Regions from separate parts of the Candidatus Villigracilis affinis genome, predicted to be linked through region 1. Evidence: riboswitches for the same ligand, from Rfam matches in the RefSeq annotation. Region 1 holds a riboswitch; the other holds the start of a gene.

Region 1 (8,008 bases):
GCCTCTCGATGTGGTGCGGATAGCTGTTCCTTTGCTGATCTATTTCGTGATCATGTTTTTGGTCAGCTTCTTCATGGGCAAATCCATCGGCGCGGATTATTCCAAGACGACGACGCTCTCCTTCACTGCTGCCAGTAACAATTTTGAGTTGGCGATTGCGGTAGCGGTGGCGGTCTTTGGCATTAACTCTGGCGCTGCTTTTGCCGCTGTCATCGGGCCGTTGATCGAAGTGCCAGTGATGATCGGGCTGGTCAATGTGGCGTTCTTCTTCCAGAAGAGATATTTTGGCGGGGCGATGGTCCCTGCGCCTGCCAAATGAATATTGGGTCGTATCAGGGGAAATAAATAAAGAGGAACAGCGGTCAACTTTCAGTTAGGTTGACCGCTGTTTTGCGATTTGAGTTGCTTCGTGTGTTTCGGATTCATTCGTGAAATGACGCTTAAGTTTCAGTAGCGGATTTTCGAGAATGTTCCAGGTCAGTAATGCCAGCAGGGATGTGATGACAACTGTCAGCGCGCTGTAGGCGACGTAGTATTCCCATCCGCGAACTTTGGCTTTGACCATGATATCGAGCAGGGTCAAAGCCACGGGCATATGGAATAGATACATCGAGTAGCTGTACTTGCCGAAGAAGACCAGACCGCCGTTTGCAAATATTTTTCGGATGAGCGAGGCCTCTGCGCCGCTGGTGAGGAAAATGATCATCGCGGCAGAGGAAAATGCAAGCAGGGTGTATCCGATGGTGCCGAGCGGAATGTTTCTGTAAAGCGGATGCGGCCCCGCAGGGCTGGCGATAAATGCCAGATACAGGAACAAGATCATCGTCACAATGGAGGCGGGCAGCGCCAAGCGTTTGACCGTTGCCTGCCAGTTTGTGGGCGTGATGAAGAAGATGGCGGTCAATGCGCCCAGTGCCAATCCTTCGAGACGGGTGAATGTGTTGTAGAAAAAGATGACGGGCAATTGTTCCGAATCGGGCGAGAGCAGAGTGGCCACGGTGCGCACCAGCAGGGAGAGGATGACGATGCCCGCGCTGATCCACGTCAGTAATTTTTGATTCGTCATGCGTACGATGGCGGGCCAGATCAAATAGAACTGTTCTTCAATGGCTAACGACCAGGTAACGCTCAAATAAGCAGAGGGATAAATCGAGAACAGGTACAACCAATTCTGTTGATAAAGCAGGAAGGTTGGCAAATAGGGGATGGTGGTGTCGGCTGTCTTTGCCACGGCGGGGACGAATTTCACTGCGATGAGGAACAGGGCGAGCGCCGCATAGTACAGCGGAAAAATGCGCAGCACCCGCCGCGCATAGAAGTTCTTGTAATAATTTTTTTCGTCTTTGGCTTTCAACAAAATGGATGTGATCAGGAAGCCCGAAAGCACAAAGAAAATATCCACGCCCATCCAGCCGACCAGTGACAGGCGCGTGATGAAATGCAAAAAGCCGTTGGCAGTGAAATAATCGGCTCGTTTTAGAACATGATGCGCGATGACAAGCAGGATCGCGATGCCTCGCAATCCATCCAATTCCTTCGAGCGGTCATTCATGAGGCCGCTGTCTTCCCGGTCAATTCGTCATATTTTTTGCGGACTTCACGAATATCATCCCACATTTGGGCTTTGGGTGAGCCAGGCTCTTTGGATGGATTTCGCAGTAGATAGGATGGGTGAAAGATCGGCATGATCCAGCGGCCCTGAAGCTCGGTCCATTTTCCGCGCAGGGAGGTGATGCCTGTCTTGCGCAGAATGGAATAGCTGGCCACGTTTCCCGTCAGCAGCATTACGAACGGATCAATCAGTCGGATGATCTCAAAAACATACGGGCGATAAAAATCGGTTTCGGTATCGGTGGGTTTGCGGAAATTCTTTCCATCCTCACCGGGCGGCATGCGAAAAACGGAATTGGTGATGTACACATCCTGCTCAGGGTCGAAGTTCGCGGCTTGCAGGATCTTATCAAGCATCTGGCCTGCGCGCCCCACAAAAGGCTTTCCCTGAATATTTTCCTCGGGTCCCGGCGCTTCACCGATGATCAACAATTTGGCCTTCGGATTGCCGCGGCTGATGACGATATTGGTACCAGCCTTTGCCAGCGGATCGTCACTCATACGTTTCATCACACTGAATAATTCTTCAAGCGATGAATATTGTTTTGCGCCCGTGCTGGATGAATCAGATTGAGACATAAGCGGTTTCCTTATGAAAGAGGATGTAAGCCCGATTCTACCTCATGAGCATCTTTGCTACGATCTCTTTGAAAACCTTCGCCGCCACCATCTCGGTCATATTCAAGGGATCCCGTGTTGGGTTCAACTCCACCACATCCGCGCCGATAATGTTTGCCTGCAGTGACTGGATCACGCTCAATGCCTCACGTGTGGAAAGCCCGCCCGGCTCCCAATGCGAAATGCCGGGCGCAAATGCAGGGTCAAGGCAATCCATGTCAAAGGTGATATAAAGCGGTGAATCGAAATTTATGTTGAAAACATCCTGCCAATTTTTCATCGTCAGCACTTCCACGCCGAAGCGATTCGCCTGTTCGCGTTGATGTCCGTTGATGGTGCGAATGCCCACCTGCACCAGGCGTTTCGCCAAACCCGCTTCCATGATCCGCGCGAACGGGCTGGCATGTGAATGCGGATTATCATCAAAGTTATCGTACAAGTCGGGGTGGGCATCGAAATGCAAAATGCTCAAATTCGGATGAGCTTTCGCAGCCGCCTTCACCAGCGGATATGTGACCGAATGATCACCGCCGAATGCCATGACCTTCAACCCCGCTTCATACAATCGACCTGCGGCCTGCTCGGTCTCAATGGGCATATCCGCCTGCGACGGTGTGATGTCGCCAGCATCCGCGAAGATACTATCCGCACCGAGATAGGTTTCATCTTCCGTCCACTGATTGGACGAGTCGCAGAAAAACGCCTCACGGATCCGTTGCGGAGCCAGCGCCGCACCACGCATGTAGGATGAGTTTTCATCGAATGCGACGCCCAACAAACCAATGCGTGTGTTTTGTTGGGGGAAGGGACGGAATGTTCTCATGGTTTAGACCTTTTTCGACAGGATTCGTTTCTTGTATGCTCATTTTACTCAACAAATCGCTTGTAGGCATCGTACCCATGAAGGCAAGGATGGCAATCTATTCACTTTCCGCCTGGTAGACAGTTTTGCGGCTTGGAAAAGCTTTTCAGACAGCCAAATCGCTCCCAAAACGGTTATGACATTTGATTATTAAACCGGGAAGAACTACCTAATTGAAATCAGTTTGTAAATCTGTATACTAATACAAATCGCCTTGCATTTTTGCAAGGTTGTTGAGTCAATTGGCTGCGATGATTCAGGGATCTAATTTGGTCGCTTTACCTTCATGCTCCGAAAGTAACATACATGGAAGGGAATATCCTTGAGGAGCAAATAGCGAAACCGGCCTAATGGCTGGTTTTTTTGTTTTCAGATATAAACTATCCTTTATGTTCTAAATAGGTGGAGGCATGATGAACAATCGATTCCAAGCTCGTGTGTTTTCTTGCATTGCGATATTAAGTATGCTGTTTAGTGCTTTAGGTATTCCAGTGCAAAGCGTGCTGGCTGCCCCTGCTGGAACAGCCTTGCAATTCAATGGTACGAATCAACATGTTACATTTGGAAACACCCGCTCTATTCCAGGTACACTGACGGGTACTCCTGCTTGGAATACATTAGCCAACTCCAGGCTGGGCAGTTCATCGCTATTATTTAATGGGACCAGCCAGTATGTGACGTTTGGTGCCGCACCAGAATTAGGTGTTACAAACTTTACCCTCGAAACCTGGTTTTATTGGCAGGGCGGTGGAACAACTGGAACCACAGGCGGGGGAGGCCTGACCGCGGTTTATCCTTTAATTACCAAGGGACGTAATGAGGCCGACGGTAGCAACGTGGATGCGAATTATTATCTTGGGATCCAGGGCGGAAAACTGGCGGCTGATTTTGAGGATGCCGCCACGGGGGCGAATCACCCCATTATCGGGTTGACCACGATAACCACAAACGCATGGCATCATGCCGCGGTAAGTTACGATAGTGTCAGTGCAGTATGGACCTTATACCTGGACGGTGTTGCAGATGGAACATCGGATCTAGGCGCCAATGTCCTCCCACGCTCTGACAGCATACAGCATGCTGCCATCGGTTCTGCGTTGACTTCTGCTGGTACACCCGCAGGATATTTTCAAGGAAGGTTGGATGAAGTGCGTGTATGGAATGTCGTTCGTACACAGGCCGAGATCCAGTCAGGTATGAATTCTGAAATCTTAACTCCAACCAGTGGGCTGATTGGTCGTTGGGGTTTAAATGACGGCTCGGGTACAACCGCAAGTAACCTGAACCGATTGGGAGTAACATCTTTTACACTCGAAGCCTGGGTAAAGCGCGCTGCCGGTGGACTTACCATGAGCACAGGCACGAACGGCTTTGACGGGGGCGGTGGTCGACCGAATGGTATTTACCCCGTTCTCACCAAAGGCATGGGGGAGGGGGAGAATCCGGCCAACTTGAACACAAACTATTTCATGGGAATCACCGCCGATGGGTTTGTAGGCGTGGATTTTGAAGATACTGCTGGGGGCGCAAATCATCCAGCTTGGGGAACTACGTTGGTCCCCGTCGGTGAGTGGCATCATATTGCGGTTACTTATACAGGTTCCTGTTGGTCAATCTATCTTGATGGCAATCTTGATGCATTAAATGCCGCTGTTGTGGCATGCCCAAATGCGACTCCGGAATCCACCAGTTACCAGCATCCCGGTTTGGCGGCCGGGATAAATTCTGCCGGTGTGCTTGGCGCAGGATTCTTTGCCGGTACAATCGATGAGGCTCGAGTCTGGAATCGTGCATTACCTCAAAATGAAATTCAAACAAACAGGTTTGTTGAACTCGCCAGCGGCAGCGGCTTGCTTGCGCGTTGGGGGTTAAATGAAGGCACGGGTACGATTGTCAATGATTCAGCCATCCCCACTGCGGAGAATGGCACACTGGTAAATGGCCCGACCTGGGTAACAGGATTTCCGGATAATATCCCTCCTGCTGCGCCGACGGGTTTAACTGCCAGTTCATATAGTAGAAACGTCAACCTGTCCTGGACGGCCAGTTCTGATTCTGACTTTGCCGGGTACAACTTATACCGGGGCACAATCGCGGGGGGGCCATATACAAAGGTCAATGTTTCCCTGCTGACTTCATTAACTTATCTGGATGCAGGCCTGACCAATGACACAACCTACTATTATGTCCTGCGGGCGGTTGATACATCCGCTAATGAGTCGGTTGATTCCGCGGAAGTGGATGTAACGCCTTCTCTTGCTCAAGGGGCGGCACTGCAATTTAATGGAAGCAATCAATACGTTACGTTTGGAACGGGCAATTCCCTTGCGTCGCCTGTTTATACGATCGAAACCTGGTTTAAACGCACAGGTGCAGGTGTTGGCGTCACGACCGGCGGCGGTGGAATTACATCTGCCATTCCTTTGATCACAAAGGGAACGTCGGAAAGCGAAGCTGCCGCTGCAGATATTAACTATTTCCTGGGTATTGATGCGTCCTCTGCTGTGCTGGTGGCCGATTTTGAAGAGGGTGCAGGCGGGGCTGCTCCAAGCCTGAATCATCCGATCTCAGGAACAACGGTCATCGTGAACAATACCTGGTACCACGCCGCAATGACATATGACGGGACAACATTGCGGATCTACCTGAACGGGGTTTTGGAAAATTCGTTAACAGTGGGTCAGCCCGTTGCCAGTGCAACGACTTCCCCAACTGCCTTTGCAACTTCCATTCGTTCCAATGGCACTACCATTCAGGGATATTTTGCTGGGGTCATGGATGAGCCTCGTATCTGGAATCGCGCTCTGACCCTTTCAGAGATCCAAACAAATATCAATTCGCAATTGACAAGCGGAAGCGGCTTGAGCGCGCGTTGGAGCATGGATGAAGGCGCTGGTGCCGCGATTGCCAGCTCTGTTGGTACGTTTAATGGCACACTGACGAATAATCCACTTTGGGTTTCTGGTGCGCCATTCAATATCGTCATCGGCGCACCTATCGCGCCAGCAGGATTAAATGCCACAGCGACATCCGGTTCCAACATCAACCTGACATGGACGGATAACTCGAATAACGAAACCAGCTTTGAGATCGAGCGCGGAAGCGATGCGGCTGGTCCATTCAGCGCATTGACCAGTGTTGGCACCAACATAACTACTCATGCAGATGGAACCGTCAGCCCGCTTACACAGTATTGTTACCGCGTGCGTGCAGTGAGCGGAGGCGGACAGTCTGCTTATAGCAATGTGTCGTGTGCAAACACTCCGGCAGAAGGCGGAAAGGCGCTGAAACTCGGCAATGCCAGCGCTTATGTGGTTTTCCCGACTTCATCCAGCTTGAATACGCCTGCCTATACCATCGAAACCTGGTTCCGCCGAGATGGAACCGGTATCGCAACCACCACCGGCGCTAACGGGACTTTTATTGAGCCCATGATCGCAAAAGGTACCGCCGAAGTGGAAAACGCCACTGCGGATATCAATTACATCTTTGGCATCAACCCAGGCGGGAATACACTGTGTGCAGACTTTGAAGAAGCCGCCTCTGGCACAACCCCCGGTCTGAACCATCCCATTTGCGGAACGACAGCGATCCAAAACGGGGTTTGGTATCACGCCGCTGCAACCTATGATGGAACAACCTGGCATTTATATTTGAATGGAATGCCCGAAGCATCCTTAACCGTGAGCCAGCCAGCCAACGATATGAATATCGCCCCCGTTTCACTTGGCACATCCATTCAATCGGATGGCGCCACAACCCAGGGATTCTTCAACGGCACCCTGGAAGAGGTGCGTATTTGGAATTACGTGCGTACCCCGTCGGAAATCCTTGCCACGATCAATGCTCAACTCACCACGGCGCAGGCCGGGTTGATCGCCCGCTGGGGCTTGAATCAAGATACCGGTACGGCTATTAATGGATCTGCAGGAACAAGCGTGAATGGCACGATCAACGACAGCGGTTACAGTTGGGTTACGCCGGGCGCACCGTTCAATATCAATTTCAGCATTCCCGCCGCACCCAGTGGATTAAATGCCGCCGCCTCCTTTGGCAATCAAGTTGACCTCACCTGGACGGATAATTCAAGCAATGAGGTTGGTTTTGAGATCGAGCGCGGGACGAATATTGCCGGGCCGTTCAGTTATGTGGCAACCGCGGGGTTAAACGCCACCTCCTACTCCGATGGCACTGCCCTGCCGCTCACGCAGTATTGTTACCGTGTGCGTGCGATCAATGCAGGTGGACAATCTGCTTATAGCAGCGTTTCCTGTGCCACCACATTGACGGAAAGCGGCGCGGCTTTGAAATTAGGCAGTGCAAATGCTTATACAAAATTTGCGAATTCGGCCAGCCTGAATTCCAGCACCTTCACGCTCGAAACCTGGTTCCGTCGCGATGGCGCGGGCATAGGCACTGATACCGGGACAGGCGGCATTGCCTCCGCGATTCCTTTGATCACCAAGGGCACAGCCGAAGCCGAAAATGCAAACGCCGACATCAATTATTTCCTCGGCATCGACTCTGCTACCAATACATTATGTGCAGACTTTGAAGAAGCCGCATCTGGAGCCGTGCCCAGCCAGAACCATCCTGTTTGTGGAACGACTCCCATTGTCAATGGAACCTGGTATCACGCCGCAGCCACATACGATGGCACAACTTGGAAGCTGTATCTCAATGGCCTGTTGGAAGCATCGCTGGTGGTGGGTCAGCCTGCGAATGCAGTGGGTATTCCCCCGGTTGCCTTGGGTACTTCCATTGAGTCAAATGGAAACACCACGCAGGGATATTTCAATGGCTCGCTGGATGAAGTGAGAATATGGAATTATCCACGCACCTTGGCGGAGATTCAAGGTAATGCCAATGCGCAGATTTCAACTGCCCAAACCGGCTTGCTTGCGCGCTGGAGCCTGA
Region 2 (8,008 bases), on a different contig from region 1:
TGGCACCACGAAGCAATTAAAGATCGTTGGTGTCGTGCAGGATTCCAGTTCCAGTGCGGGTGATTTTCTGGCTCCGTCCCTTGGTTTTATTTCAATGAAAACCATGCCCACTCTGCACCAGCCCGAGGACTTGTTCAATCGCGCATACGTGACCCTGTCTGAAGGCGTGGATGATCTGGACTACATCCATGAAGCAGGTGCAGACATCAAGGACAAGCTGGAGAGGAATGGGACGGATGTCATCCGTACACGCTTCTCTGAAAAAAATAAATATCCGCTTGCAGATATCATCAACGCCGTCCTTGGTATTTTGATGGCGCTTGGTATTTTGATCGTCTTCCTTTCGAGTTCGTTGATCGCCAACACCCTCGATGCATTGCTTAGTCAGCACTTGCGCCATATCGGTGTGATCAAACTGGTCGGCGGCAGGGGCAGACAGGTCTTTGCCATGTACGTCACGCTCATCATGGCTTTTAGTTTCCTGGCGCTGTTGGTCGCGATTCCTGCAGGTGGGTGGGGCGCGTATCGACTTGCCGAGTTTATGGCGGAGAAACTGAGATTCAATCTGCTTGGGTACCGCATTGTGCCGCTGGCGTTTGTCATCCAGGTTGTGATCGGACTGCTTGTTCCCTTGATCGCGGGCGTTACACCGGTCATCAATGGATCGCGTATCACAGTGTTGCGTGCCTTGAGCGGAGATATCGCAGGCGACGAAAACAAACCACACAAACACGAGCAGGAGCGCATCTCATGGTTCGACTGGATGCTGGTGCGTTTGACGAATATTTTGGCCAGACGGGGGATTCACTTCCCACGCCCGTTCATCATCTCCATTCGCAATACATTCCGCCGCCGCGGACGTTTGATGTTAACGCTTTTCACTTTAACAATGGGCGGCGCGATCTTTATCGCTGTGTTCAACGTCCGCATTACTCTGCATGATTACATGAACGACATCGGGAAATATTTCCGTGCCGATGTCACGCTTGACTTTGACAAACCGTATCGCATTCGCGAGGTGGAGCAATTTGCCCTGCAGAATCCAGATGTGGTATCTGTGGAAGGCTGGCAGTTCCTTTCATTTGAGCTTCTTAACCCTGATGGTACAGTGGCTGAGAACATAAACGTTTTTGCGCCACCCTCCGACAGCAAATTGATCGAGCCGATCATGGTTGCAGGACGATGGATGCGGTCAACAGACGTCCGCAAGCTGCTCTTGAGCGAGAAAGTACTTGATACCTATCCCTCTCTCAAGCCTGGCGACCCCATCCTGCTCAAGATCAATGGCCACGAAGAGACATGGGAAGTCATCGGATTATTCAAATTTGTCGGGCAGGAAGGCGTGTTTGCGTATATACCGCTTGAATACGCCGCTCAAATCACCAACCTGCCAAATCGCTCTTCGTCCTTCCGCGTTGTAACCATGCAGCACGACCGTACGTCTCAGGATTTAATGGCGGAAAAACTGGATCGATTCTTTCGCGATGAAGGATTCAAAGTCCGCAAAGCGGAATCAGGCCTCGCGTCATTGGATAGCGCCCTCGAAAGCCTGGATATTCTCGTTGCGTTCCTGCTCATCATGGCGGTGTTGACCGCTATTGTCGGCGCGATGGGTTTGACCGGTACGATGGGTATGAATGTATTGGAGCGTACACGCGAGATCGGGATCATGCGTGCCATCGGCGCAGACGACCGCGCTGTCATGCGGACCATTATTGCAGAGGGTTTTGTGATAGGAACGCTCTCATTTATTCTGGCAATTGGCGTCTCCATTCCATTCACATATGGGCTTTCCTATATTGTCAGCCTGGCTGTGTTTGAGACTCCCATCGATGTAGTCTTTACGTTCCTGGGCTATGCCATCTGGTTTGGACTTGTACTGCTGCTTTCAGTGATCGGCTCCATTTTGCCAGCGCGCAGCGCTGCCCGCCTGACGATTCGAGAAGTACTGGCTTACGAATAAAAAAATATGTCATTGTGAGGCCGTTTGCTATTTTGCCGAGACTTCACACAGACATTCACAATCCTATAGAAGGTAAACATGAAAAAACAAATATTGAATATCGTTGCATTACTAACAATTTTCTCTCTCGCTCTTGCCGCGTGTGGAACTCAACCCACCGCCGCACCTGCTCCTGCAGAATCTGTGGTGTCATCCAATGAAGTGGTGGCGGAGGGCCGCCTTGAACCGATTCAGGGAACCAACCTGTCCTTTCAAACTCGCGGAGTCGTTGAGGCGATTCTTGTGCAGGCCGGAGACTCCGTCAAAAGAGGGGATGTCCTCGCGCGGCTGACAAATGCGGGTGTGGCCGAAGCGCAGGTCGTCATCGCACAAAATGCCTATGATACCCTTCTCCGCAATGAGAGCGGCGACCGTGCCCGACTTTGGCAGGCTTACATGGATGCACAAACCAAGCGCGGCGAAGCTGAACAGAAATGGGACGATCTGAACGTGGACAACATCGAAGATAACATTGAAGATGACAAGGCCACAGTTGAGGATCGCAGAGAAGATCTTCAGGATGCGCAGGATGACTTCGAAAAATATAAGGACCTTGACGAAGATAACTCCAACCGCAAATCTGCTGAAGATGATCTCGAGCGGGCACAGGAAGATCTCAATCAGGCCATCCGTAACCTTGAAGATAATATCCGCGAACGCGATGAAGTCCGTGCCAGATACGATGCTGCTCTGGCTGTTGAAGCCGAGGCGAAGTATCAATATGAGATCAGCCTCGACGGCCCCAATGCCGATCAGCTTACGCTTGCCAAAGCCAATTTGGATTCGTCCCAGGACACGCTTTCCAACTATGTTCTGACCGCGCCATTTGATGGGATCGTGGCAGATGTCAGTGTGAAGGCGGGTGAACAGGTCACAGTAGAAACGCGTGTGATCAGCATTGCCAATTTCGATTCGTGGGTCATTGAAACTACGGACATTACCGAACTGGAAGTGGTGAAATTAAGCGTAGGCCAGCCGGTGCTGTTTGTGCCCGATGCTCTGCCCGATGTTTCACTTAAAGGCACGATCACCGAGATCAGCCAGGCATTCACCCAGCAGGGCGGCGACATTCTGTACACGGTTCGCATCGCTGTACAGGAGGCTGATCCGCGCTTGAAGTGGGGTATGACCGTGGAAGTAACTTTTATGGAACCTATTCAACAATAAGTTCCATTTTATATAAATAGAACATCTGAGTGATTGAATTTTATTTTTGTGCGTGCAATAATTTAATTGCTCCGAGAAAAGGCAATACCGGGGAAACCCCGGTTGCGCAAAGTCATGGGCCTAAAGCTGAACTGAGTCATGGCAGCCAGACTACCGACAAAAGCAAAGCCGCCAAAAGACGGCGACGCAAAGTCAGAGCGTCTAAAATCAACATACGCATGAAAGTTGTGCAGTTGATCAAGACCGACCGACCTCCGAAAGGCAAAATCAGGGAAACCTGATGACGCAAAGCCCTGGATCTAAAATCATACGCCTTATTTTGTGGTCATGATCGCCAGGCTGCCGAAGAGCAATCTTTTCTCAGGGATGACCATTATTTGAGTCATCCCTGTTTAATTTGGATGTGGAACCGCCTCTCACTTAACCGAAAGCTGGGAGGCGGTTTATTGTTATAATCGCGCCGACGAATCGTCCTCCTCAACAAGGGCGGAAATCTTTTATGGATATAAATTCTCCCAACTTTCTTTTTCTCTTCCTGCCTTTATTCATGCTGGTGTATTTCATCGTTCCCCAGCGCGGAAAACTCATCATCGGTGTTGCAGGCAGCCTGTTGTTTTATGCGTGGGGAAATCTTCCCTATGTTGCCATGATGATGGTTCTCACTCTCTTCGCTTACTTTCTTGCGCGCGGAATTGACCGTTGGCGTGATCAGAGAACCTCCCTGTTCCTGTTGTGGCTCGGAATTCTTGTAAATGTTGCGCTTCTGGTCGTTTTCAAATTATGGACGGGTGTTAAATATCCGCTGGGGCTTTCCTACGTCACCTTTCAGGTGATCGCCTACCTGCTCGAAGTCTACAACAAGGTGTCCGCAAGTGAAAAGGACATGCTGGCTTTTTCCTTTTACCTGCTGCTCTTCCCAAAGATTCCCGTCGGCCCGATCACACGCCACCGACAACTGCGCGAACAGATCCAGAACATTCAAGTTGTGCCGACAGATGTAGCGGATGGTCTTCGTCGATACATCCGCGGATTCGCTAAAAAAGCCTTGATTGCCGATACGCTTGCACGGGTGGTCACACCGATCTTCAAACTGGCATCTCCGACCATTGATCCCTCGTTCGCGTGGCTGGTTATCATCAGCTATTCCCTGCAATTGTATTTTGACTTTTCAGGATATACCGACATGGCCATTGGTCTCGGGCGCATGATGGGATTTCGCTTTCTGGAGAACTTCAACTTCCCCTACATATCCAAAAGCATCGGTGATTTTTGGCGGCGCTGGCATATCTCACTTTCAAACTGGTTCCGCGATTTTGTGTTTTATCCGCTCGAAAGACGGCGCTTGAAATGGATCGGCCAGCCGCTCAACATTCTGATCGTCTTTGCGTTGACAGGTCTTTGGCATGGCCTGACGAGAAACTTTCTCATCTGGGGCCTGATCCACGGAATGGCCTTGATCTTCGAATCCACAGCCCTTGGAAAAAAACTGCGTACGGCCTGGGCGCCTGTTCAGCATGTGTATGCGCTGGGAGTGATTCTGGTTGGCTGGGTGTTCTTTCGCTCGCCTTCACCCGATTTTGCTTTCGATTTCCTGCGCCGCCTTGCAGGCGATACAAGCGGATTAAGTCCTCTGCCATTCGAAGTGACCAGCCCACTGCCGTTCATCGAGCCGACTTTTCTTCTTGCATTCGCTGCTGGCATTTTGCTGGCGCTTCCGTTGGGGAATTGGTTTCAGAGCAAAGCTGATGTTATTTCCAACGATAAGCCTGTTGTGAAATTCTTTTTTCAATTGGTGTACGATCTGGGACTCGTTTTTCTATTTCTAGCAGCGGTCGCCTCCACAGTGAGTGCCACCTTTCAACCAGGAATTTATGGGACATTTTAGTTTCAACATGTTTCGGCCTGAACAGAGCCGCTTGTTCTCTGCGGAGCAGTCGAGTGACCTTGTTTGCCTGCCCATGAAACTTCAGGAGACCGTGTAAATGAAAATGGGAACTTGGGATAAACTCTATCCAAAAATATTCGTCTCTGTTTTCTTTGCCATTCTGCTGGCCCAACTCCTCGGCCCGCAGTTGACAGTCAAAACGATCTCGGACCGTTTTTTTCTGAAGACGGCATTGATCCAGTCATTTAACGGCTTTCGTTATTCACTTGGCGACCAGGTTTTTAATGAAGGGATCGTGGGCAAGGATGGCTGGTTGTTCTACTCGGGCGATTTCAGCATCCACGATTATCAAAAGACATCCCCCGTCAGCAAAAAGAATTTGAAGGAAGTGGAAGCGATCTTGAATCAAATCAACGATGCCGCCATGCGTAACGGCGGGAGCATGCTGGTGGTCATCCCGCCTGATAAAAACACGATCTACCCGCAGTACATGCCCGATGAAATTCCCGTGCTCGGCGAAACCTCGCGCCTTGAACAGTTCATGCAATACATGCAGGAGCATACCAACATTCAAGTCATGGATTTGCGTCCTGTGTTGAGTGAAGCCAGTCAGACCTCACAGATTTACTTCAAGTCTGATGCGCATTGGAATTGCCTTGGGGCGTACTATGCTTCCGCGGAGATCATCTCGATGGTCAGTATCAGCCATCCCGAAGTGCGACCGCGCTCTTTATCCGATTTTGAAATTGGCACAACGATCGATTCCTCGCTCGATATTTCCAAGACGATGGGGCTTGGCTTGCAAGAAGAGACATGGACCCTGACTCCAAAATTTGAAACTAATGTTGAAGTGATGCCCGCGCCGTTCGCCGAAAATAAACAGATGCGCGTTTCGGTCAATTCAGAAACCGACCTGCCCAGTGCGGTCATTTTGCATGATTCGTTTTACAACGAATGTTTGAATCAGTTGATCGAGCCATATTTCAGCAAGACCTTTTCTCTGCATTACGGCACGTCGAAACTTCCCGATTATATAGACCTGATCGAAAAGGAAAAGCCCGACGTGGTCATTGTGGAATTCGCGGAACGGCACATCGAATATTTCTTTAAATTATTGACGGAATAACCGCTTCGCACTTAACCGAAAGCTGATTGCTGTTTATTGATAGACTCTACCCGCAGGGTATAATCTCCTTATGAGCAAATCTTCCCGACCTCTTGACCCTGAATCAAAACCCGATGACCGCGTGGATAACGCCCTGCGTCCGCAAAAATTGGATGACTTGATCGGTCAGGATCAGGTAAAGGAAAACCTATCCATTCTCATCGATGCGGCCCGTGGACGAAGCGAGGCGTTGGATCATGTTTTGTTTTACGGCCCTCCTGGCTTGGGAAAAACCACCCTCGCGCATGTGCTGGGGAACGAAATGGGCGTCAATGTAAAAGTGACGGCTGGCCCCGCCATCGAACGCGCGGGTGACCTTGCGGCCATTCTCACCAATTTACGTGCTGGGGATGTGATCTTCATTGATGAAATTCATCGCCTCGGGCGCGCGGTCGAGGAAGTTTTGTATCCAGCAATGGAAGATTTCTCGCTGGATATTGTCATCGGCAAAGGTCCGTCGGCGCGCTCGATCCGTTTGAAACTGCCGAAGTTCACGGTGGTCGGCGCAACGACGCGGCTGGCTTTGGTCACTGCTCCGCTGCGCGCGCGTTTCGGCGCTGTGTATCGTTTGGATTACTACGATCTGGAAGCCATGAAAAAGATCATCACCCGAGCTGCGGGGATGCTTAAAGTGGAAGCCGATAAGGAAGGCATTGTTGAAATGGCGCGCCGTGCGCGTGGGACTCCCCGTATTGCCCTGCGCCTGCTGCGCCGTGTGCGTGACTATGCTCAGGTCCGCGCGAATGGGATCATCACCCAGAAAGTTGCCCGCGAAGCCCTCGACCTGTTGCAGGTTGACCCTCTCGGCCTCGATGATGTTGACCGCCGTGTTCTGAAGACCATCATCGAAAAATATAGCGGTGGGCCTGTTGGCTTGAATACCATCGCAGCTTCCATCAGCGAAGAGCAGGACACGATCATGGATGTGGTCGAACCGTATTTGCTCCAACTCGGCTTTTTAGACCGCACTCCGCAAGGCCGCGTTGCCACCAAATCGGCGTATGAACATTTGGGGTACACCTACACGGAACAGGGTCAGCAGAGGTTGTTGTAAATATTGGAAGGTTTGCAAGTTGAATAGTTTGAAGGTTTATTTTTTAACTTGTAACTCTGTGAACTTTGAAACTCAATGAACATGGAATCAATAGCTCGTTACTTAATGCTCGGCGGAATCATTCTCTTTCTTGTGGGTGGAGGTGTGTACTTCGCCGCGAAATTTGGAATTCCGCTCGGGCGCCTGCCCGGTGACATCCGCATTGAAGGGGAGAATGGAAGTTTTTACTTCCCTGTCACGAGTTCGATTTTGATTTCGGTGGTTTTATCCATTCTGCTCAATATCATCTCTCGTTTTCTAAAAAAGTAAATTTTGAAGGCTTTCGTAAAGTCGTTTTTTGGAAGCCTGCATTTTCCACGCAAATTCATGAAACGATTCTTCCTCCTTTTGCCTTTTCTCTTTTTTCTTTCTTCCTGTGGGCGTTTGGATACGATCCTGTATGTCCCGCAACAAACCCCTGAAACCTGGCTTCAGATCCAGCCTTATTTGGAATTCAACAGGCTGGTTATTGTTCAGCCGAGTACATCCATCATTGTTTATTTGCTGGGTGTTTTGACCATCGCCGTTGGGTTGTATTTTCTAAAGATCCGCGATGGACAACGCTCCCGCTTCTGGTGGGGAATTGCCCTGCTTCTTTGGGGACTCGGCGCGCTTTTGGCAGGCACAAGCTATGAAGCCTTCAGTTATGCCATCAAGTGCGAAGGCCGCACCGCCTGCCTGTGGACAAGCTGGTGG

The links. A riboswitch is a leader RNA that binds a small molecule or an ion and turns the genes downstream of it on or off. The one in region 1 is predicted to bind cyclic di-GMP.
Region 2: it holds a riboswitch for cyclic di-GMP, as region 1 does, so the genes downstream of both, IPI86_RS22455 (MBOAT family O-acyltransferase) here and IPI86_RS18350 (LamG-like jellyroll fold domain-containing protein) in region 1, are expected to answer to the same signal.

Annotation. Positions count from the first base shown of each region.
Region 1 is NZ_JADJKT010000036.1:684,107-692,114, reverse strand. It holds gene arsB (ACR3 family arsenite efflux transporter) at 1-319, shown strand, start outside; gene IPI86_RS18365 (acyltransferase) at 374-1,552, opposite strand; gene IPI86_RS18360 (uracil-DNA glycosylase) at 1,549-2,190, opposite strand; gene speB (agmatinase) at 2,228-3,052, opposite strand; cyclic di-GMP riboswitch class II at 3,327-3,448, shown strand; gene IPI86_RS18350 (LamG-like jellyroll fold domain-containing protein) at 3,502-8,008, shown strand, end outside.
Region 2 is NZ_JADJKT010000039.1:236,186-244,193, reverse strand. It holds gene IPI86_RS22465 (FtsX-like permease family protein) at 1-1,963, shown strand, start outside; gene IPI86_RS22460 (HlyD family efflux transporter periplasmic adaptor subunit) at 2,042-3,169, shown strand; cyclic di-GMP riboswitch class I at 3,240-3,327, shown strand; cyclic di-GMP riboswitch class I at 3,420-3,516, shown strand; gene IPI86_RS22455 (MBOAT family O-acyltransferase) at 3,669-5,054, shown strand; gene IPI86_RS22450 (hypothetical protein) at 5,152-6,180, shown strand; gene ruvB (Holliday junction branch migration DNA helicase RuvB) at 6,251-7,273, shown strand; gene IPI86_RS22440 (DUF2905 domain-containing protein) at 7,349-7,582, shown strand; gene IPI86_RS22435 (hypothetical protein) at 7,640-8,008, shown strand, end outside.